Regions from separate parts of the Rhizobium sp. AN73 genome, predicted to be linked through region 1. Evidence: predicted binding sites of a transcription regulator. Region 1 holds the regulator's gene; each other region holds the start of a gene.
The links. The regulator PhoB, encoded in region 1, activates phosphate uptake and scavenging genes when phosphate is short. The targets are predictions, from matches to a motif close to TGTCATNNANCTGTCAT.
Positions count from the first base shown of each region.

Region 2: a site for PhoB is predicted at 4,191-4,207, ahead of RBH10_RS14600 (UDP-2,3-diacylglucosamine diphosphatase). Genes of this name have one in related genera too.
Region 3: a site for PhoB is predicted at 5,189-5,205, ahead of RBH10_RS01750 (alkaline phosphatase). Genes of this name have one in related genera too.

Region 1 is NZ_JARWME010000002.1:2,159,148-2,166,565, forward strand. Features, by position in the region: gene RBH10_RS20575 (GcrA family cell cycle regulator) at 386-919, shown strand; gene phoB (phosphate regulon transcriptional regulator PhoB) at 1,237-1,920, opposite strand; gene phoU (phosphate signaling complex protein PhoU) at 1,952-2,677, opposite strand; gene pstB (phosphate ABC transporter ATP-binding protein PstB) at 2,775-3,590, opposite strand; gene pstA (phosphate ABC transporter permease PstA) at 3,605-4,924, opposite strand; gene pstC (phosphate ABC transporter permease subunit PstC) at 4,921-6,405, opposite strand; gene RBH10_RS20605 (substrate-binding domain-containing protein) at 6,679-7,418, opposite strand, start outside.
Region 2 is NZ_JARWME010000002.1:940,767-948,184, reverse strand. Features, by position in the region: gene RBH10_RS14615 (ABC transporter ATP-binding protein) at 1-704, opposite strand, end outside; gene RBH10_RS14610 (ABC transporter permease) at 715-1,875, opposite strand; gene dgcA (N-acetyl-D-Glu racemase DgcA) at 2,019-3,002, shown strand; gene RBH10_RS14600 (UDP-2,3-diacylglucosamine diphosphatase) at 3,300-4,136, opposite strand; partial or broken gene RBH10_RS14595 (NADP-dependent malic enzyme) at 4,366-6,679, shown strand; gene RBH10_RS14590 (DUF2865 domain-containing protein) at 6,819-7,418, shown strand, end outside.
Region 3 is NZ_JARWME010000001.1:411,266-418,683, forward strand. Features, by position in the region: gene RBH10_RS01730 (DUF1801 domain-containing protein) at 179-634, opposite strand; gene RBH10_RS01735 (FtsX-like permease family protein) at 715-2,112, opposite strand; gene RBH10_RS01740 (ABC transporter ATP-binding protein) at 2,109-2,798, opposite strand; gene RBH10_RS01745 (hypothetical protein) at 2,803-3,267, opposite strand; gene RBH10_RS01750 (alkaline phosphatase) at 3,382-5,136, opposite strand; gene RBH10_RS01755 (TetR/AcrR family transcriptional regulator) at 5,314-5,907, opposite strand; gene RBH10_RS01760 (MFS transporter) at 6,029-7,255, shown strand; gene RBH10_RS01765 (ABC transporter ATP-binding protein) at 7,312-7,418, opposite strand, start outside.

The DNA of each region.
Region 1 (7,418 bases):
AGGCTTGCGGGGTTATCCCTCGCCTGAAAATCAAAAATGCCGCCTTGCGGCGGCAGGGGCACTATTGTCACTTCGTTTGCCGATGTCAACAAAAGTCAGCGTTTCCCGGGCTTCTCAAGCACTAGTATGCGGCAGCAGGCCAGCCCCAAGGTGTTGCCTTTCAGACTCAATACGCCAGCAAGTTGGGGAAAACCGGGAAATCGAATCCAGATGATTCCCGCGACTCTTGCCACGGAGTCGGCCTAGCACTAGGTTAATCGCTAATTACTAGACTGCGATGCGGCGGAACTAGTCACCGAAAATCTGGCGGAAACCACGCTTGCGGCACGCCCGCGAGACGGAGAGGGATTCTGCCGAAAATACACGCGACGAGCGGAGAAGCGGCATGAACTGGACAGACGAACGAGTCGAAAAACTCAAGAAATTATGGTCCGAGGGCCTTAGCGCCAGCCAGATTGCAGCGCAGCTGGGCGGCGTCAGCCGTAATGCCGTGATCGGCAAGGTCCATCGTCTTAACCTGCCGGGACGCGTCAAGGCTGGCGGTCCGGTCACTTCGGCGCGCACCGCGCCAAAGCGCACCGCTGCACCGGCCCCACGCGCAACGACTTTCGCAGGCCGCGTCAACGCAGCACCTGCGCGGATTCTCACCCGCTCGAACACGGCAACGGCGCTGCACGAGGAGATCGATATCGAGACCGCACAGGTTCTCGATTACGTTCCTTCCAAAAACGTGGTCTCGCCGATTTCCCGTCGCCTGACGCTGACGGAACTGACGGAGCGCACCTGCAAGTGGCCGGTTGGCGATCCGCTGAAGGATGACTTCCATTTCTGCGGTTGTGAAGCGCTGGAATCTTCGCCCTATTGTAAGTTCCATGCGAAACTCGCCTACCAGCCGGTGAGCGAGCGCCGCAAGGCTTGAGTGTTGCGGCACGCATTCAGCACTCAAAAACTACGGGCCTTCGGGCCCGTTTTTTTATGACTTAAAAACCCCGACGCCGTTTCCGGTTTCGGGATTAGTCTGCGGACAGATGTGCCGAAACCACCCTCCGTCACGGGCAGGCCTGAGCCGACAATCCGGATTTCAACGCACCGCCGATCCTCCGGGCAAACTGGAGGATGATGTCGAGTTATGGAAAAGGTCATAATTAAAAAAGCCCGACACCGTTTCCGGTCTCGGGCTTTTCGATTTATTGGGTGTGATGTTGGCCTTAGCGAAACCGTCGAGTTCGGCTTGGCTCAGGCTTCCATCGAATATCCGGCGCCGCGCACGGTGCGGATGACATCCTGCATATGCGAGAAATTCAAAGCCTTGCGCAGACGTCCGACATGAACGTCGACAGTACGCTCATCGACGTAAATATCGTGACCCCAGACGCCATCCAGCAATTGCGACCGGGAGAACACCCGGCCCGGCGACGTCATCAGGAATTCCAGCAAGCGGAATTCCGTCGGGCCGAGGCGCACTTCGCGGCTTTTGCGATGGACGCGATGGGTCTCGCGATCCAATTCGATATCGCCGCATTTCAGCACCGAAGAGAGAACCTCGGGACGGGCCCGGCGCAACATGGCCTTGACCCGGGCCATGAGTTCCGGCGTGGAAAACGGCTTGACGACATAATCGTCAGCCCCGGTGGCGAGACCGCGAACACGCTCGCTCTCTTCGCCACGCGCCGTCAGCATGATGATGGGCAGGCGTTCTGTTTCCGGCCGCATTCTCAGGCGCCGGCACAGTTCGATACCGGAAACGCCCGGCAACATCCAATCCAGGATGAGAAGGTCCGGAATACGCTCCTGCAGCCTGATTTCCGCCTCGTCGCCACGGGGTATCGTGTCGACGTCGTATCCCTCAGCCTCGAGATTGTAACGAAGCAGGACGCTCAACGCTTCCTCGTCTTCCACAACTGCAATCTTGGGCACCATATGCTGAACTCCGCAAGCTTCTGCTTGTCTGTTACTCGGTCACCGAACCGAGTGTGTTGGAACTGTCGTCCTTCGGACGCTCGCCCTCCGGCTGGCTGCCGGTGGTCATGTAATAAATCGTTTCAGCGATGTTCGTGGCATGATCGCCGATACGCTCGATGTTCTTGGCGCAGAACAGAAGATGCGTGCAGGTGGTGATGTTGCGCGGATCTTCCATCATGTAGGTCAGAAGCTCACGGAAGAGCGACGTGTACATGGCGTCGATTTCCTCGTCGCGCTCGCGGATGGCATTGGCCTTCTCGGCGGAACGTGTGGAATAGACGTCAAGCACTTCCTTCAACTGCACCAGCGCCAGTTCGGACAGATGTTCGATGCCGCGGGCGAGCTTGCGCGGCACGCCGGTTCCGGCAACCGCGATAACGCGCTTGGCCGTGTTCTTGCCGAGATCGCCGACGCGCTCGAGATCGGCGGCGATACGCAGGGTACCGATGATCTCGCGAAGATCGGCCGCCACCGGCTGACGTCTGGCGATGGTGACGATGGCCTTGTCGCCGATTTCGCGCTCGGAATAGTCGAGGATCGCGTCGTCGGAAATGACCTTCTGCGCAAGTGCTGCATCGGAATTGACGAGTGCCCGCACGGCTTCACCGCACATCTGCTCGGCAAGACCGCCCATTTCGGCGATGCGGCGCGTCAGAAACTTCAACTCGTCGTCGTAGGCGGACAGGATATGCGAATGGGTCGTTGTCTGTGTCATGGTCTAGTCCTCCGGCTTGGCCTGCATGCGCGTGCCCGAAAGCGGGCACGGCAGAGGCACCAGTCTTGTTCGGTTTCGATAAAACGCCGGCCGGGGATCAGCCGAAGCGGCCCATGATGTAGTCCTGCGTGCGCTGGTCGTCCGGATTGGTAAACATCTTGTCGGTTTCGTTTTCTTCGACAAGATGACCAAGGTGGAACATGGCCGTGCGCTGGGAAACACGCGCCGCCTGCTGCATGGAGTGGGTGACGATGACGATGGTGTAGTTGGTGCGCAGTTCGTGGATCAGTTCCTCGACCTTCGCAGTCGCGATCGGATCAAGCGCCGAGCACGGCTCGTCCATCAGGATCACTTCCGGGCTGACGGCAATCGCGCGTGCAATGCACAGACGCTGCTGCTGACCGCCGGAGAGGCCCGTACCGGATTCCAGCAAACGGTCCTTCGCCTCATTCCAGAGACCAGCTTTCTGCAGGCTCTGCTCGACGATCTGGTCCATATCCGCCTTGTTGCGGGCGAGACCGTGGATACGCGGACCGTAGGCGATGTTCTCGTAAATCGTCTTCGGAAACGGGTTCGGCTTCTGGAACACCATACCGACACGGGCACGCAGTTCCACGACGTCGATCTGCTGATCGTAGATATCGTCGGTGTCGAGTGTGATCTTGCCCGTGACCCGGCAACCGTCGATCGTGTCGTTCATGCGGTTCAAGGTGCGCAGGAAAGTGGATTTACCGCAACCGGACGGGCCGATAAGCGCAGTCACCGTGTTTTCGCGGACATTGAGGTTCACGTCGTAAAGCGCGCGCTTTTCGCCGTAATAAACCGAAACGTCCTTGCCGATCATCTTGTATGAGACTTCATTCATTTTCTTGTCCAGCGCCTTTTCAACTGCTGCTTCCGACAACATGTTCATTGCTCTAGCTCCCTCTACCAGCGCCGTTCAAAGCGGCGACGCAACAGGATTGCGCCAACATTCATGAGAATGAGGAACAGAAGCAGAATGATGATAGCGCCAGATGTCCGTTCGACAAAGGCACGCTCAGCTTCGTTCGCCCACATGTAAATCTGCACCGGCAGGGCCGTGGACGGATCCATCGGCGTTGTCGGATAGTTCGCGACGAATGCCACCATGCCGATCAAAAGCAGCGGCGCCGTTTCGCCCAATGCGTGGGCGAGACCGATGATGGTGCCGGTCAGAATACCAGGCATCGCGAGCGGCAGGACGTGGTGGAAAATCGTCTGCATCTTGGAAGCGCCAAGACCGAGCGCTGCGGCGCGGATCGACGGTGGTACAGCCTTCAATGCGGCGCGGGTCGCGATGATGATGGTCGGCAAGGTCATCAGCGTCAGGACCAGGCCGCCGACCAGAGAGGCGGAGCGTGGAAAGCCCATGAAGTTGATGAAAACCGAAAGGCCGAGCAGACCGTAGACGATGGAGGGAACAGCCGCGAGATTGTTGATGTTCACCTCGATAAGGTCCGTCAACCGGTTCTTCGGGGCAAATTCCTCAAGATAGATCGAGGCCGCGACACCGATCGGCAGCGACAGCACCAGCACGATCAGCATCATGTAGAACGAGCCGATCAAGGCAACGCCGACACCTGCCGCTTCCGGACGGCTCGAAGCGCCGTTGACGAAGATACCGGTGTTGAAATGCTTGCCGAGCTGTCCGCTTTCGGCGAGCTGGTTCATCCAGCCAAGCTGCTGGTTGGAGATACGGCGGTTCGCTTCATCCACCGACAGATCGACCTGGCCCTTGAAGGCGCTGTCGACATCGCCCGACGCCAGAAGCGTAACGCTGCGCGTGGTGCCGATGACGGCAGGATCGGCGACGACGATATCACGCAGCTGGGTACGCACGCTGTCGGAGATCATGACGTTAACGGCGCGAAGACCGGCCTTGTCCGTCGGCGCGACACCGAGAACCTTCGCGACCGCATCACGGGCGAGGACGGGGTAATTGGCCGTCATCAGCTTTGCGGGATTTGTGGCCCGCTCGTTCTTCGGGTCGATGATCAACTCGGAAAACTCGACCGGAACCGTGATCATCGTCTGCTGGAAGGCGGTGTGGCCCTTGGAGACGACCGACCAAAGCAGCAGAAAGAGGAAGATGAGACCGAACGAGATCGCGGCCAATCCATAAGCGCGGAAGCGGCGTTCGGCGGCATAGCGGCGCTTAATGCCGATATCACGGCGCGTGGCCTTGTTCACGGCGGCACCTGCCGCGGGAGAAACGATGTCGGTCATTCATATTGCTCCCGGTATTTGCGCACAATGTAAAGCGCGTAGATATTCAGGCAAAGCGTGATCGCGAAAAGCGTGATGCCCAGCGCGAAGGCCACCAGCGTTTGCGGCGAGGTGAATTCAAGGTCGCCGGTCAGCTGGCTGACGATCTTGACCGTCACGGTGGTCATGGGTTCGAACGGGTTGAGCTGCAGGCGGGCAGCAACGCCGGCCGCGAGAACCACGATCATGGTTTCGCCGATCGCACGCGATGCCGTCATCAGCACGGCGCCGACGATGCCGGGAAGAGCGGCGGGAACGATGACCTTCTTGATGGTTTCAGAGCGCGTGGCACCGAGACCGAGAGAACCATCGCGCAGCGAACGCGGCACGGCGGTGATGATGTCGTCCGACAGCGACGAGACGTAGGGGATCAGCATGATGCCCATGACGAAGCCGGCGGTGATGACGCTCTGCGCCTGGATGAAGTTGGCGTAGTTGCCCGTCGCCAGACCGCTGATCTGCGTGGAAATGTCTCGCAGGAACGGACCAACCGTTGTCAGGGCGAAGAAGCCGTAGACGATTGTGGGGATACCCGCGAGAACCTCGAGCAGCGGCTTTACAACCGAGCGAAGGCGCGGCGTCGCATATTCCGACATGTAGATCGCCGAGAACAACCCGACCGGCACGGCGACCAGCATGGCGACGAAACCGATATAGAGCGTGCCGGCGAGCAGCGGGATCAGGCCGAACTGGCCGGAGGAGTCAGTCGTACCGGCGGCCGCAAAACGCGGATCCCACACGGTTCCGAAGAAGAACTGGTGCGCCGGAACCATGGTGAAGAACTGGATCGCTTCCGAGAGCATCGACAATACGATGCCGATGGTCGTCAGGATGGCGATGGAGGACGCGACGAGCAGAGCCGCGAGAATGACCCTTTCGACCCTGTTGCGCGCCCGAAAGCGCGGCGCGATCGAACGCAGCGCATAGGCGGCGCCGGCGAATGCGGCCAGCAACACGGTGGCGACCATTCCCAGGCGGCTGGTCGAGGTCATCGCGTTCAGCGTCTGGGCAGCATCGACCATGAAACGCTCAGGGTCACCGGCGATTGCCACGCCCTTTGATGCCAGAAGCGATCTTACGGCGGCCGTATCCGCATCAACCTTTGCGGTTTCTTCCGGCGTCAGCCGCTGAAGACCGCGGGCGATGGACGTCACCATACCGTAGGTCAGGCTCTGCTGCGCTTCGGATTGGGCGCGCACATCCTCAGGAAATTCGCCGCGCACCGCCGAGGTGACGACCAGCGGGCTGATAACAAGCCAGATACAGAGAATGAGCGCCGCGGGCAGCACGGCCCAGACGACGGCGTAGGAACCGTGATAACCAGCACGGGAATGCATGCTGGAGGGACGCCCGCCAGACAGAGCAACGGCGCGGCGGCTGCCGAGCAGATAACTGCCGATGCCGATCAGCGCCAGTATCAGCAAAAGGATCGATGTGTTCATTAGAGTTCCCTCGGCGTGCCTCAAGAGCACGGTGCGATATCGGGCAAATCAAAAAGTCATCAAAACGAGACCGCTGGACCATCCGAAGATGCTTGCCGCCTGACTGTAACAAAGTCTGGCAAGCGTCAAGGTTGATACATCCTATCCATCTGTAATCCATAAACAATTATGTGGACGACGATGGATGGGAACTGTCAACCGGAGACAATCGCCAAGGCGGAATGGCACCGGAGCGGAATGAGGGGCGCGGCAGGCCGCACCCCTCTTTCTTTATTACATCGAAGCGCCGGCAGCGAACTTGGCGCGAATTTCTTCGCGTTCTTTTTCCGGAGCGGCAACGAGGCCGTAGTTTGCGAGCGGGGAATCAGGGCCGATCATCTCGTCAGAAACGAAGAACTCGACATATTCCTTGAGGCCCGGGATAACGCCCAGGTGAGCCTTCTTCACGTAGAAGAACAGCGGACGCGAAACCGGGTACTTGCCGCTGGCAACGGTTTCCGTGGAAGGAACAACGCCCGAAACAGTCGCAACCTTCAGACGGTCAGCGTTGTTTTCGTAGAATGCCAGGCCGAAAACGCCGAGGCCGGTCTTGTTGGCGTCGATACGGGCAAGCGTTTCAGTGTAGTCGCCGTCGATGTCGACTGCAGCGCCGTCCTTACGGACTGCAACGCACTTGGCGGCAGCCTGCTTGGCATCGGGAACCAGCTTCTTGATGGCGTCGGTAGCGCCGGCTTCCTTACAGCCGTCAGCCATGATCTTCTCTTCGAAGACTTCGCGCGTGCCGTGCTTGGAACCCGGGATGTAAGCGGCGATCGCTACATCAGGCAGTTCCTTGTTGATTTCCGACCACTTCTTGTAAGGGTTGGCAACGAGCTTGCCGTCCTTGACGATTTCAGCGGCGAGACCGAGGTACAGATCCTTCGGCTCGAGCTTGAGGTCCTTGTTGGAAGAGTCCATCGCGAAGACGATGCCGTCGTAACCGATCTTCACTTCCTGAACGTCGGCAACGCCAG
Region 2 (7,418 bases), 1.2 Mb from region 1:
TTCTGCCCGAGAACCGCAATACGGTCGCAGACGGAGAACAGGCTGTCGAGGTCGTGCGTCACCATATACACGGTCAGGCCGAGCGGATCGCGCAAGCGCGAAATCAGCATATCAAATTCCGCAGCCCCGATGGGATCGAGACCGGATGTCGGCTCGTCGAGGAAGACGAGATCGGGATCGAGCGACAGCGCCCGGGCAAGGGCAGCGCGCTTGATCATGCCGCCTGACAGTTCCGACGGGTATTTATCGCCCGCATCCGGCTTCAGGCCCACCATCTCGATCTTCAGATAGGCAAGCTCGTCCATCAGCTTTTTCGGCAGGTCCAGATATTCCCGCATCGGCAACTGGATGTTTTCCTTCACCGTCAGGCCGGAAAACAGGGCACCCTGCTGGAAAAGCACGCCAAGGCGCGTGTCGAGCATCACCCGCTCCTCCTCGCTCGCCTTGTCGTAATCCGTGCCGAGAATGCGGATCGCACCCGCCTGCCGCGGCAGAAGCCTCAGAACGGTGCGCATCAAAACCGACTTGCCGGAGCCGGAAGGGCCGATAAAGCCCAGAATTTCGCCGCGATAGACATCGAGGTTGAGATTTTCGAGCACATTCGTGCCGTTGAAACCAACGGTCACGCCCTCGACGGAAAGCACCACCTCGCGGCCGTCTTTTGCGGTTTTGGTCTGCTGCTGTGTCTGGTCCAGTGTTTCCAACGCGCCCTCCCTAGAAATCGATGGCTGCGTAGAAGATGGCGAAAAGGCCATCCACCAGAATGACGACGAAGATCGATTTGACCACCGACGACGTGACGTGTTTGCCGAGCGATTCCGCCGAACCGCCCACTTTCATGCCTTCAACCGCGGCAACGATGCCGATGATGAGCGCCATGAACGGCGCCTTGATCATGCCGGCGGCGATGGTCGATTCCTCGACCGCACCATGCAGGCGCGACAGGAACACCTCAAAGGTGATGCCGGAATAGAGAAGCGTGACGATGGCCGCGCCGAAAAGTGCGGCGAAATTGGCAAGGATGGTCAGAAGCGGCAGCGCGATCGTCAGCGCGACAAGACGCGGAAACACCAGCACGCCGACGGGGTTGAGACCGATCACCTTCAGCGCGTCGATCTCCTCGCGCATCTTCATCGAGCCGATTTCCGCCGTGATCGCGCTGCCGGAGCGGCCGGCAATCATGATTGCGGTCAGGAGAACGCCGATTTCGCGCAATTGCAGAATGCCGACCAGATCGACGACGAATACTTCCGCGCCGAAATAACGCAACTGGAAAGCGCCCTGCTGGGCGATGATGGCGCCGATCAGAAACGACATCAGCATGATGATCGGCACGGCGCGCACGCCCATATGGTCGATCTGGTTGACGATGGCCGCCGGCGACACGCCGCGTCCGCGCCCGAGCTTCATCTGCGCGCCGCGCACCGCGGAGCCGAGAATATACATGCCCGCCAGAAAATCCGCGCCGTTCTGGACGACGGCCTGACCGACCGGCGCGAAGATGCGCTCGACAAGTCCCACCTTGGCGGCAGGTTCGCCCTCCATCGTCGCCTTGTCCGGCAATTGGCCGATCAGATCCTCGATGCGCTTGTTGCCGGTGAGCGTGACGGTTACGCCATTCGCCTCCAGGTCGCCGCGCAATCGCTGGATGACCCACGCGCCTGTCGTATCGATTGCCTCGACGGATGAAAGATCGATCTCGACAGGACCGGTGGCCCTGCTTTTCTCGATCTTTTCGAGGCTTGCAAAAATGCCGGAAAGATTGCTGTTGCGCCAGGAACCGGACATGACATACCGCTGGCCGCCGCCGGAGACGGCGCCGTCTTCGGTGATTGCGGCCGGGTTCGCCTGTTGCCGTGTGTCCTGATCTTGCATAATGCTCCGAGCGAGTGCAGCCGTCACGAGATTCTTAAGGGTTTCATAACGTTTCGGTCTTCGGCAAGCCACAGTGACGGCCGACAATTCGTGATAAATTTGGCGTCATGTGTCGTTTGTCGCCCAATCGGAAGTGAAAAAACATGCCCCGTTACCTTCAAGCCACAACAGAACGCTTTCCCGTCGCCGGCAGCTTCACCATCTCACGCGGCACCCGCACGCATGCGGATGTCGTAACGTGCACCATCCACGATGGTTCCTTCGCCGGCATTGGCGAATGTGTGCCCTATTCGCGTTATGGCGAGAGCATCGAAGGCGTCGTTGCCGATATCGAGGCGATGGCTGAGCGGATCGCCGCCGGCCTGACGCGGCAGGAATTGCAGCAGGTGATGAAGCCCGGCGCCGCCCGCAATGCGGTGGATTGCGCGCTCTGGGATCTGGAAGCCAAAATGAGCGGCAAAAGCGCTGCTGAACATATTTTCGGACAGGCGGCAAAACCGCTCGTCACCGCCTACACCATCTCGCTTGCCGATCCCGAAACCATGGCCGCCAAAACGGCGGAAAACGCCGCACGCCCGCTGCTGAAGATCAAGACCGGAACGACGGATGACGAGGCAAGCCTGCGGGCCGTGCGCGCCGCAGCCCCTGAGGCACACATCATCATCGACGCCAATGAAGGCTGGAACGACGACAATATCGAATATTATCTGAAGCTTGCGGCGGAGCTGAACATCGCGCTTATCGAACAGCCGCTGCCCGCCGACAAGGACGCCATTCTCGCACGCATCGACCATCCGGTCCCGATCTGCGCCGATGAAAGCGTACATTCCACCAAGGACTTGGCAGGCCTGCGTGACCGCTACGATGCGATCAACATCAAGCTCGACAAGACCGGCGGCCTGACGGAAGCGCTTGTCATGAAGGCGGAGGGAGAACGGCTCGGCTTCACCATCATGGTCGGCTGCATGCTCGGCACCTCGCTCGGCATGGCCCCCGCCGTGCTCGCCGCCCAGGATGCGGCCTTTTCCGATCTCGACGGCCCGCTGATTCTGATGCAGGACCGGCAACCCGGCCTCGTTTACGAGGGTTCGCTGGTTTATCCGCCGCGGCCGGAATTGTGGGGGTAAAAGCCGTCGTTCGGGTTTCGCGCAGAATTGGGGACACCGTGGCTGTATTCGCACCATCTCTCAAGTGTCTGGCAACGAAGTCGCTGAGAAAGGTCTAAAACCTCGCCCCGTCATGCCGGGCATGACCCGGCATCCAGCCACGGCGCGTCTGCGCCGTGAGAAGAGTCTTACGCGATCAAAGACTCGATCGCGCTGGATCCCGGCTCAAGGCCGGGATGACGGCGTGCGGATAATGCCGCCTCACCAGACGCGTCGTTGCATGAAGGCTTGCCATCCGCACCGGCCAGCCAACCCCAATCAGGCCGCGTGCTTGCCGATCAGCCCCGGAATGTCCACCGGTTCCATCTCATCCGATGTGCGCTCGGAGGCGTCGCTTGTCTGCATCCAGGTGATCAGCTCGAAAGTGCCATCGGCATTTTCGGCAATCGCCGTGCAGCTTTCCACCCAGTCGCCGGTGTTGATGTAACGGATGCCGTCCATGTCTTCCATGACAGCATGGTGAATGTGACCACAGATCACGCCGTCGACATTGTTGCGTCGTGCCTCTTCGGCAACCACGCGCTGGAATTCGCCGATGAAGTTGACGGCGTGCTTGACCTGCAGCTTGGCCCAGGCCGAGAACGACCAGTAAGGCAGGCCGATGCGGCGGCGCACGGCGGCAATGGCGATGTTGATCGCAATCGCCGCGTCATAGGCCCAGTCACCGAGATAGGCGAGAAGGCGGGCATTGCGCACCACCACGTCGAACTCGTCGCCATGGATGACCAGATATTTCTTGCCGTCGCCCGCCTCGTGGATCATGCGCTCGGCCACTTCGATGCCGCCGAAATGCATGCCGGGAAACTCGCGCAGGAACTCGTCGTGGTTGCCTGGAATGTAAACGATGCGCGTTCCCTTGCGGGCCTTGCGCAACAGCTTCTGCACCACGTCGTTGCAGCCCTGCGGCCAGTACCAGCTGCGGCGCAGGCGCCAGCCGTCGATGATGTCGCCGACCAGAATGATCGTCTCGGCTTCGTGATGTTTCAGAAAATCGAGCAGGAAATCCGTCTTGGCCGCCTTGGAACCGAGATGGACATCCGAAATGAAAAGCGTTCTGAACTGTCTGGTTTCAATTTGACCGGCCACGGATTTCATCCCCCTGTTCGGTTGCGTCCCTGCGGCTTTCTTCCCTCTCAGAACCAGACTCGTGTTGCAGCAACATGACAATGGCCCGTTTTTATACGGAATATGACTGATGGCATCACGAAAACGCGAATAAGCCATGCCCGCATTTGCATAAGGAGGCGGCAAATAACGGCTGTACCATGGGAAAGTTTGTTGTATTCAGAGGGCCGGAATTGAACCAGACATGACGGTGGAAGACATGACCTCTCACGATAAGAACAACACGCCCGCCAACACGGCAAAGGCCGACATCGAGGAACAGGCGCTCTTTTTCCACCGCTACCCGCGCCCCGGCAAGCTGGAAATCCAGGCCACCAAGCCGCTCGGCAACCAGCGCGACCTGGCGCTTGCCTATTCACCCGGCGTCGCCGCCCCTGCCTCGCCATCCATGAAAATCCGGAAATGGCGGCGGAGTATACCGCCCGCGCCAATCTCGTCGCGGTCATTTCCAACGGCACGGCGGTGCTCGGACTCGGCAATATCGGCCCGCTCGCATCCAAGCCTGTCATGGAAGGCAAGGCCGTCCTCTTCAAGAAATTCGCCGGCATCGACGTTTTCGACATCGAGATCGACGCGCCCGGTATCAACGACATGGTCTCCACCATCGCCGCGCTGGAACCCACCTTCGGCGGCATCAACCTTGAGGACATCAAGGCGCCGGAATGTTTCGAGGTGGAACGCCAGCTGCGCGAGAAGATGAACATCCCCGTCTTCCACGACGACCAGCACGGCACGGCGATCATCGTCGCCGCCGCCGTTACCAATGCTTTGGAACTGGCCGGAAAATCGCTTTCGAGCGTCAAGATCGTTGCCTCCGGCGCCGGTGCGGCAGCCCTTGCCTGCCTCAACCTGCTCGTCGCCATGGGCGCAAACAAGGACAACATCTGGGTCCACGATATCGAGGGTCTCGTTTATGAGGGCCGTAACACGCTGATGGACGAGTGGAAGGAAGTCTACGCCCAGAAGACCGACAAGCGGGTTCTGGCCGACTCGATCGACGGCGCCGATGTCTTCCTCGGCCTTTCGGCGGCGGGCGTGCTGAAGCCGGAACTGCTGGAGCGCATGGCGGAAAATCCGCTGATCCTCGCTCTCGCCAACCCCAATCCGGAAATCATGCCGGAGGCGGCCCGCGCAGCGCGTCCGGATGCGATGATCTGCACCGGCCGTTCGGATTTCCCGAACCAGGTCAACAACGTTCTCTGCTTCCCCTATATTTTCCGCGGCGCGCTGGATTGCGGCGCAACCACCATCAACGAGGAAATGAAGATGGCCGCCGTGCAGGCCATCGCCGAGCTTGCCCGCGAGGAAGTCTCCGAAGTCGCCGCCAAGGCCTATAGCGGCGAGACGCCGATCTTCGGCCCGAACTACCTCATTCCCTCACCTTTCGATCCGCGCCTCATCCTGCGCATCGCGCCGGCTGTCGCCCGTGCCGCAGCGGCAAGCGGCGTCGCCGCCCGGCCGATCACCGATTTCGAAGCCTATTTCGACCAGCTGAACCGTTTCGTCTGGCGTTCCGGCTTCATCATGAAGCCGGTCTTCAATGCCGCCAAGGCGGCCGAAAAGAAGCGCATCATCTTTGCCGAAGGCGAAGACGAGCGCGTGCTGCGCGCCGCCCAGGTGCTGCTGGAAGAAGGCACCGGCATCCCGATCCTCATCGGCCGTCCGCAGATCATCGAAACGCGCCTGAAGCGCTTCGGCCTGCGCATCCGCCCGCATACGGATTTCGCCGTGGTCAACCCGGAAGACGATCCGCGTTACCGCGACTATGTCGATGATTATTTCGCCCTCGTCGGCCGCGCCGGCATCAACCCGGAAGCCGCCCGCACCATCGTGCGCACCAACTCCACGGTGATCGGCGCCCTTGCGGTGAAGCGCGATGAAGCGGATGCGCTGATCTGCGGCCTCGAAGGCCGTTATGACCGGCACTTGCGCGACGTGAACCAGATCATCGGCAAGCAGGAAGGCGTGCGCTCGTTTGCGGGTCTCAGCCTGCTCATCACCCAGCAGGGCGCGCTGTTCCTCACCGACACCTTCGTCAACAACGATCCGACCTCCGAGGAAGTGGCGGAAATGGCCATTCTCGCGGCCAAGGAAATCCGCCGCTTCGGCATCACGCCGAAGATCGCACTCGCCAGCCATTCCAACTTCGGCTCGCGCGATTCGAAAGCGCCCGCAAAATGCGCCGCGCCCTGAAGATCGTGCAGGCGGCGGCACCGGAACTGGAAGTGGATGGCGAAATGCAGGGCGGCTCCGCACTTTCGGAAGCGCTGCGCAAGCGTGCGATGCCGAACAGCGTGCTGACCGGTGAGGCAAACCTTCTGGTTTTCCCGAACCTCGATGCCGCCAACATCACGCTCGGCGTCACCCGCACGCTGACGGAAGGTCTGCATGTCGGCCCGATCCTGCTCGGCAGCGCCCTGCCCGCCCATATCCTGTCGCCCAGCGTCACCTCGCGCGGCGTCGTCAACATGGCGGCATTTGCCGTCGTGCAGGCATCGCACCCTTCGGTGTGATGTTGCCGGCGTATTAACGCAGTTTTGAACATGCTGTTGCCGCATTGCGGCAACAGCTTATGTTATCTTCCTGAAACATGGATTTCCCGAAGCATAACACCCTCGCCCTGACGCGCGGGATATCGAACGGATCGAACAATTGACCCGGCGCCGCAGCCGCATCATCGGCTTTCTGCTTCCCCTTGTTTTTGTCGCGCCGGCCGCCGCTTTCGCGGACGAGGTCTGCGATACACTCTATGCGCAATTGCGCGAGCCGCCGCGTGTCATCGGCAACACGGCCGAGGTGCGGCGTTACGCCAACGCGCTCACCCGCCAGAACATCGAAATCCGCAAAATCAGGAACGATTTGCGCCGCTACGGCTGCTCATCGGCAAGCGTCACCGTTTATGGCAACCCCAATGCCGATCTCTGCGCGCAGATCAGCGACGCGATGGCGGATGCGCAGAGCGAACGCGACGCCATCATCCGTGACCGTGACGATGCGATGGCGGCCCAGAGCAGCGATGATGGTGACATCCGGCGCCAGCGCATCCTCGCCGCCCTCGATGCCAATGGTTGCGCCGCCATGCCGGACGCAGATACGCAAGTGCCGCCGGCCTCCAACGTGACCCGTTATCCCGAAGCCTTCGGCCAACCGGGCAATCCACAGGGACAGGCAGGGCTTTCGCCCTACCCCAATGCAGCAGCTGAAGGTGGGCTGAGAACGCTGTGCGTACGTACCTGCGATGGCTCGTTTTTC
Region 3 (7,418 bases), on a different contig from region 1:
TGCAATTTCGGCAAAAGTAAACAGAAATCCGCCGGACCGACCGGTTTTTCTTCAAGAAGGAAAAACTGTATCGAGACGCCCGCGATTTCTCATCATCCGCGGCACGCCGAGTTTTTTAAGGAACAGGAAAGACGGCGCGATTCTGTTCAGTGCCCGACAGGCAACCGGGCCGAACGGCTCACATCTTTTCGCCCGGCAACCGGCTCGCCTGCTTCACCCAATCGGTAAACTGCGCTTCATCGAACGCACCCTCATGAATGTCGAGATAACGAACTTTCGGATGTTGGGACGTGCCGGGCGGCAAAGGCTGCAACGATGCGCCGTTGAGGAAGGTCACTTTGATATATTTCGTAAAACAATGAAGGCTGAGGAACCAGACATCGTCCTCCATCCCGTAAAATGGCGAGTTCCACTTCACGGCCTTGCGCACGCCAGGGACGATGCCTTCAATCAAGGTGTGGATACGGCTGCCGATTGCGCTTTTCCAGCCGGGCATGGCGGCGATATAGGCCTGCACCGGCGCATCGCCGTATCCCTTGGCGATCTGGGGATTGCCGCCTGAAAGAAGCTTCGGTGTCGCAGCCGATAGCTCGGCACCGGCCATATCAGCTTTATCCGACCTCTTGTCGACCATCACGATTTCCTCCCGGCTTTGCACGGCTGCCTTCGCAAATCGGCCTCGGCGGCGGAAGATAAAACTATATTTTATCTGTCTCAAGCCCGCAGGGCCGCGGCCGGTGACTGGCGGTAAGCAAGCAAGGCCGGTATCGCCGCAAGAATAGCGGCAAAGCCCAGCAGGAACAATGCAAGACGCAGATCCTCGCGGGTGAAGCCGACCGGCAGGATGACGCCGCTTCGCGCGGTAAACATTTGCGCACCGATATGGGCGGCACCCAGCCCGACCAGAAAGCCTATGCCGACGCCAAGCGCGACCAGAAGGAAAAGCTCCAGCCAGACGATGGCAAATACCGAACCGCGCGGGGCGCCGAATGCGCGCAATGCGCCTATCTGCCGACGCCGTTGCCCGACATGGATCACCGTTACCAATACCAGTGCTGCCGCAACAAGAGCCTGGGAACCCGCAGCGACAGCGCTTAGCACCATCTTGGCATCGCCAAGCGTGGCATAAAGGCCGGTGAGCACTTCGCCCGGGAAAACACCAAGTGTGTTGCCGGTGCGGTATTCCTGTCGCAGGCGATAGGCGTCGGCAATCGTCTTCGGCTTGACGAGAATGGCAGGCAAGCCGGGCGTATTCTCGCCAAAAGTCTCGACAATCGACGCATCCGGATCGACGCCGCCATGATGATCGACATCCTCGTGCACCGAAGTGGCAGCGGCAGGCGTCAAGGCCTTTTCCGGCTCTCGCTGCGCCACGGTCTGGACGGTGGGTTCGGCGTGATTTGCCTCACCTTCGGCATGCGTGTCGCCACCCTCGTGGTGTTCTTCGCCTTCATGGGCGTGATCGTGCCCATCCGCATCGTGATGGTGCTCATCGTCATGGTCATCATGGCCAAGACCATGGACATGCCACACGGCCTGGATCGGTACGAGAATGGCGCGGTCCCACGGCGTGCCGGTCGGCTGCAGCTTGCCGACGACCTTGTAGGCAAGCTCGGTATGGGTATGGCCTCCGGTCTCGGCCGTGCCGTGCATCGGCTTGATCTCCCCGCCGACGCGCAGATTGACGGCAGCACCGAGGATGGCTTCGCCTTCCAGCGCAAACATCCTGCCCTCGGCAAAACCTGGTGTCGTGTTGCTGACGAGGCTCGTTGTCGTGCCGACGATCGGATAACCGGCAAAAGAATCGCCAAAACCGACCGGTGCGGCCCAAGCAACGCGTGGATCGGCGGCGAGCTTCGCAAGAACGGTGCCATCCACGAGCGGCAACGGTGCGGCCTGCAGAAAAATGGAGGAAAGGATCAACTGGGTTTCGCTGCCGGCGGCACCGACGACGAGATCGAACTTATCGGCGGCGCGGGCACTGCCGAGACGCAAGGAACGTTCCTGCAACGTGACCGCAACGCCGAGCGCCGTGGCCAGCGCCACCAGCAGAACCACGACAATGCCGCCCAGCCACAGGCGGCGCAGGTCGGCGAGGATGAAACCAATCATGCCGCGATCTCCTGTCCGTCGGTATCGCCAACGATACGGCCACCGCTGAGCGCAAGACGCCGATCAAGACGCGCGATCAGATGCTGGTCATGGCTGGCGACGATCAGCGTGCTGCCTGCATCGGCAGCAACCGTGAGAAGCAGATCACCAACGGCTTCACCGCTTTCGAGATCAAGGCTCGCGGTCGGTTCGTCGGCGATGATGACGCCGGGATTGCGCAAAACTGCGCGGGCAATGGCGACGCGCTGCATTTCACCCCGCGACATGGTCTCGACATGCTGCTCCGGGCGCTTGAGGCCGACGGTTGCAAACAGTGCCTCGGCGCGTTTTACGAGGTCTGCATTCACTACCCGCGACAGACGGGCGGGTAGCAGAATATTATCCAGCGCCGACAGGCCGGGAAAAAGATGAAAGTCCTGCATGACAAGGCCGATATTGGCGGCCCGCCAGCGATCACGACGCCCTTCGGACAGCTCCGCAATGTTCTGCTCGCTCCAGACGACGCGGCCGGTGCGAACGCGCTCCAGACCGGCGATGATATTGATAAGCGTGCTCTTGCCCGAGCCGGAACCACCTGTCAGCGCGACACGGCTGCCGGCGGCGATCTCGAGATGATCAATGGCGAGAACCGGTGTCGCCAGACCGGAAAAGGATACGGCAAGACCGTCTATCTTCAGAGGCAGCATGGTCTCAAACCGTCGCGTATTCAGCCTGGCGGATGCGCAGGAGGCTGACGAAACCGGTATCCGGATCGGTCCATGAACCCGTTTCCAGCTTGCCGCGCACTTCGATCGTCTGGCTTGGCTGGGTAAAGGTCTGTTTTTCGCCGAGATAAACGACGACGATATTGTCCGGCCAGTCGGCATCCGTGGAGCAGAACGGGCAGATCGACATGGGTATTTCGGTAAGCACGAAAAAATGTGCTTCGGCCTTCAGCGGCGGCGCCATGAAACCGCGCATGGCGATCTCCTTGCCGTTCAATTGCTTGACCTTTTCGGAAAATTCCAGCCCGAGAACGCTGACCTTGCCATAAAGCTCGTCGAAAGTGAGATCGCTTTTCGCCTGCGCGCGGGTGCCGGCAGCCAGCAGAGGCAGACCGGCGATGAGGCCCAAGGTCTGGCGGCGATTGAACCGCGCCTGATCAGGTTTGCTCATGACCATTCTCCTTCTTGAAGAGGTCTGTCACCGTCGGACGTCCGGGTAGACGATGCGAGACCTGGAGGTATTGTGAGGGCACGCCATGCAGCATGCCCTCGCCGCGTTCAGAGATTAGTTGGTCTGCTTGGCGCCGAGAGCGAAAGCTTCGGCAAGACCCTTGTAGACGTCACTCTGTTCCATATAGCCACGGAAGCCTTCTGCACCGGGGCCTTCGGCCTGCAGAACGACGTCGTCGACCGCGTGAACACCGCTATCCGAACTTTTCGGAATGATGCCGGTGACGAGTACAGCGCCGGGAACATCCTTGTACTGTTCGTTGGCGATGTATTCCTTCTTTTCGTTCTGGATAGCCGGTGCGAACGGGCCTTCGAGCTTCGGACGGAAGGTCTCGTAATGGTCAGGACCGTTATTGGCGTTCATGAACAGGCGACGGGAAACGTCGACCCTATCAGGATAACCATCGCCGTCCTTGTCTTCGTAGTTCGGGAAGCCGGCCTCGGCATAGGTGCCGACCTTTTCGCGCATGTCGGTACCCGGCTTGTCATCATCGACGGTGCCGATGATGGAAACGCCGTGCGTATGGTCACCGGTGACGATGATCAGCGTATCGGGGTTTTTCGCTGCAAATTCGCGGGCGACACCGATGGCCTTGTCGAATTCGATCGTATCGACGACGGCGCGCTCCCAGTCGAGCGGATGGGACATCTTGTCGACGTTGGCAGCTTCAACCATCAGGAAGAAGCCCTCCGGGTTCTTCGACAGTTCGTCGATGGCAACCTTGGTCATGTCGACGAGACCCGGCTGGTCCGGGAACTTGGCCGTGGTGCCCTTCTTCAGGAACTCGCGGTCGAGCGTGGTGTCCATGTTGCCGGTGTGGAACAGGCCGAGGATCTTGCCGGTATTGGTGCCGGCAGCCGCGGTAAGTTCCGTCTTGCTGGTCGCCAGCGTGTAGCCAGCTTCCTTGAACAGGGCAATATAGTCCTTGTCGTCCTTACGCTTGGAACCGGCCGTGGCTTGCGGCAGGAAGTAGGCGGAGCCGCCGCCGAGGACGACATCCGGCTTCACGTCGAACAGCATGCCGTTAATGTCGGCCTTGTCGCCGCGCTTGCGGGTATGGGCAACGACGGCAGCCGGTGTCGCATCCTGCAATTCGGCGGTCGAGATGATGCCGATCGACTTCTTGGTCTGGCGACGCAGGGCTTCTGCAAGCGTTTCGACCTTGGGGTCGTCAAGCGAGGCCGGGGTGCGGTCGGCATAAACGCCGATGGCGTTCACGGCGGTCTTGTGACCGGTCATGTAGGCCGACATGGTGTTGGCGCTATCGGTGGCGACGGCATCGGTGGCGGAGGTGCCGATGAAGGCAACCGGCGGCACGTCGTCCATGTTGAGGCGACCGTTGGCCTTGCCCTCGGTCATGCCCTTGGACATGATACGGGCAGCGGTGCGGTTAGCAACGGACAGACCATCGGCGATCAGGAAGATGACGTTCTTGGCTTTTGCCTGTGCAGGCGTGCCATAAACGGACCAGGTGACGTTCTTGGTTTCGGAACCGGCCGAAACTTCGACCTTGTAGTCACCGGCATTGGCGAGCGTGACGCCGCGCAGGATGACGGCAGAACCAAGAACCTTGTCCTTGTTCTTTTCTTCGGCGACGAACTCGGCGTCCTTGCCGAGAGCGGCCTTGTAATCCTGACCATTGACGGTGATCTTGACGTCTTCCGGCTTTATGACGGAAGCGAACTCGACTTTGAAATCAAAAGGCGAACCCGTGAGGATCGTAGCACGATCAAGCGGATAAACCTCGGCGGCCTGAGCGGCGGCGGTAAGAATGGTCGTGGCGACCAGAGTGGCAACAATTTTGCGCATATTCCCCTCTCTCGAGATATGTGAAAACTACAACCTCTCCTAGACCCGCCATGTGACAGTTGCATGACTTCCAGATTGCTATATTTCCGGGAGTCCTCATGAACGGGAAACTTGCGGGGGATATCGCACAGACGGTCGCGACAGACTTGCTTCCGATAAGTACGACTTGGCGATGGATCAGTCTTTCCTGATCCGCAACCCGTCCAGAAAGGTCCGGAAGCTTTCTACGGCGCGTTTCGAGGTCGTTTCGGGGTCGTCGGAATTCGCGATCCACTGGGCTGCACTGCTGCTCGCCGCATTGATGAAACGGGCGCATGCCTCTGAATCAATATCGCCGATCATCCCTTCATCCTTGAGGGCGTCCAGGCTTCGCGCAACGGCCGAAATACAACCATTGGCGTTTGGCCAGCGGGAAGGATCGCCAAGCACGGCCGGTCCGTCACGGAACATGATCCGCTGGATTTCCGGCTCCAGAGCCATGCGGACATAACCGACATTCTCGTTGACGAAACCCTCCCACCGCGTTGCAGCCCTTGAGGAGATGTCACACAATCTCTTCGTCATCTCGGCGTCGATCTCACCGACAACCGCCAGCAGCAAGCCTTTCTTGTCGCCAAAGTGGTGATAGAGCGCGCCACGCGTCAGCCCCGCCTCTGCAGTGAAGTCGTCCATCGACGCCTCGGCATAACCAATGCTGCCAAATGCCTTGCGGCCGGCGACCAAAAGTTTCGCCCGGGTCTCCGCAATCATTTCACTGCGAGGTTTGCGCATTTTTTCTCCTTGCTCCACATACGTCACGTATATTAGTTGACATACGCTGCGTATGCAATTATCTCATTTGCATACGCCACGTATGTGTGTGGTGGATACTCCCTAAACAAGGTGCATCCAGATGTCTAATCCATATAGAGAAATTTTCCGGGCTCCGGGCGCCAAAGGCTTTTCCGCCGCAGGCTTCTTCGCCCGCCTTCCCATTGCGATGGCCCCGATCGGCATCGTCGCCATGCTTTCCCAGACCCATGGCGAATATTGGCTTGCCGGTGCCGTCTCGGCAACCTTCGCGCTCACCAACGCCGCCGTTGCGCCGCAGATTTCCCGTTTGGTGGATCGCAAGGGCCAGAGCAGCGTCCTCATCCCGGCCACCATCATATCGGTCATCGCCTTTACGGTCCTGATTATCGCCACGCATCAGAAGTGGCCTGTGTGGACGCTGTTCCTTTCGGCCTTCCTCGCCGCCGCCATGCCGAGCATTCCCGCCATGATGCGCGCCCGCTGGACGGAAATCTTCCGTGACCGGCCCGAACTGAACACTGCCTTTGCGTTTGAATCCGCCGCTGACGAGCTTGTTTATATCGCCGGTGCCTCGCTTTCTGTTGGCCTTGCGGTCTCGCTCTTTCCGGAAGCGGGCATGATGATCAGCACCGCTTCACTGGCACTCGGCACCTTTGCCTTCCTGCTGCAACGTTCGACCGAACCCAAGGTGCGCCCAGTTGAAAGCGGAAGCCGGCAACATTCGGCGATCCGGCTGCGTCCGGTCCAGATCATCACACTCGCCTTGATCTTCGTCGGTTCGACCTTCGCCACGGCCGAGGTGAGCGCCGTTGCCGTCACCAAACAGCTCGGCCAGCCGGAAGCCGCCAGCCTCGTCATCGGCGTCTATGCCATCGGTTCATTCGTGGTCGGCCTGCTTCTGGGCGCGATCAATCCCAAGATGCCGCTGCACCGTCAGCTACTGATCGCCGTCAGCGTGCTTGCTCTGACCGCCCTGCCGCTTCTGTTTGCGACCACGACAGTTGCCCTGCTTGCCTTTGCCGTATTCCTCAGCGGCGTGGCGATCTCTCCCATCTTCATCACCGCATTTGGCCTGATAGAGCGCCGCGTACCGGAATCGATGCTGACGGAAGGCGTGACCTGGGTGATGACCGGTATCGGTATCGGCATGGCGCTCGGCGCCTTCGTCTCCGGCTGGGTGGTCGATAATTTCGGCCCGAGCAACGGCTTCTGGGTGTCGATTGTCGCCACCCTGTCGACAGTCACCATTATTAACCTCGGTCAGCGCAGCCTCTCTGGCGAAACTAACCGCTCTGACACGGCGACCGTGGCGCAGCCTGCCGAATAAAGTATGAGAGTATGAAGCGCGCTCAAGCGCGCGCTTCATGGCATGCCCGATCAATATTATAGCCGAAGCTGCGTCTCGGGATCGAAGAGGCTGATGCTGGCGGGATCGACAGAGAAAACAACCGGCTCTCCCCGTTTCCCACCAAAACGCGGTTCCACGCGGG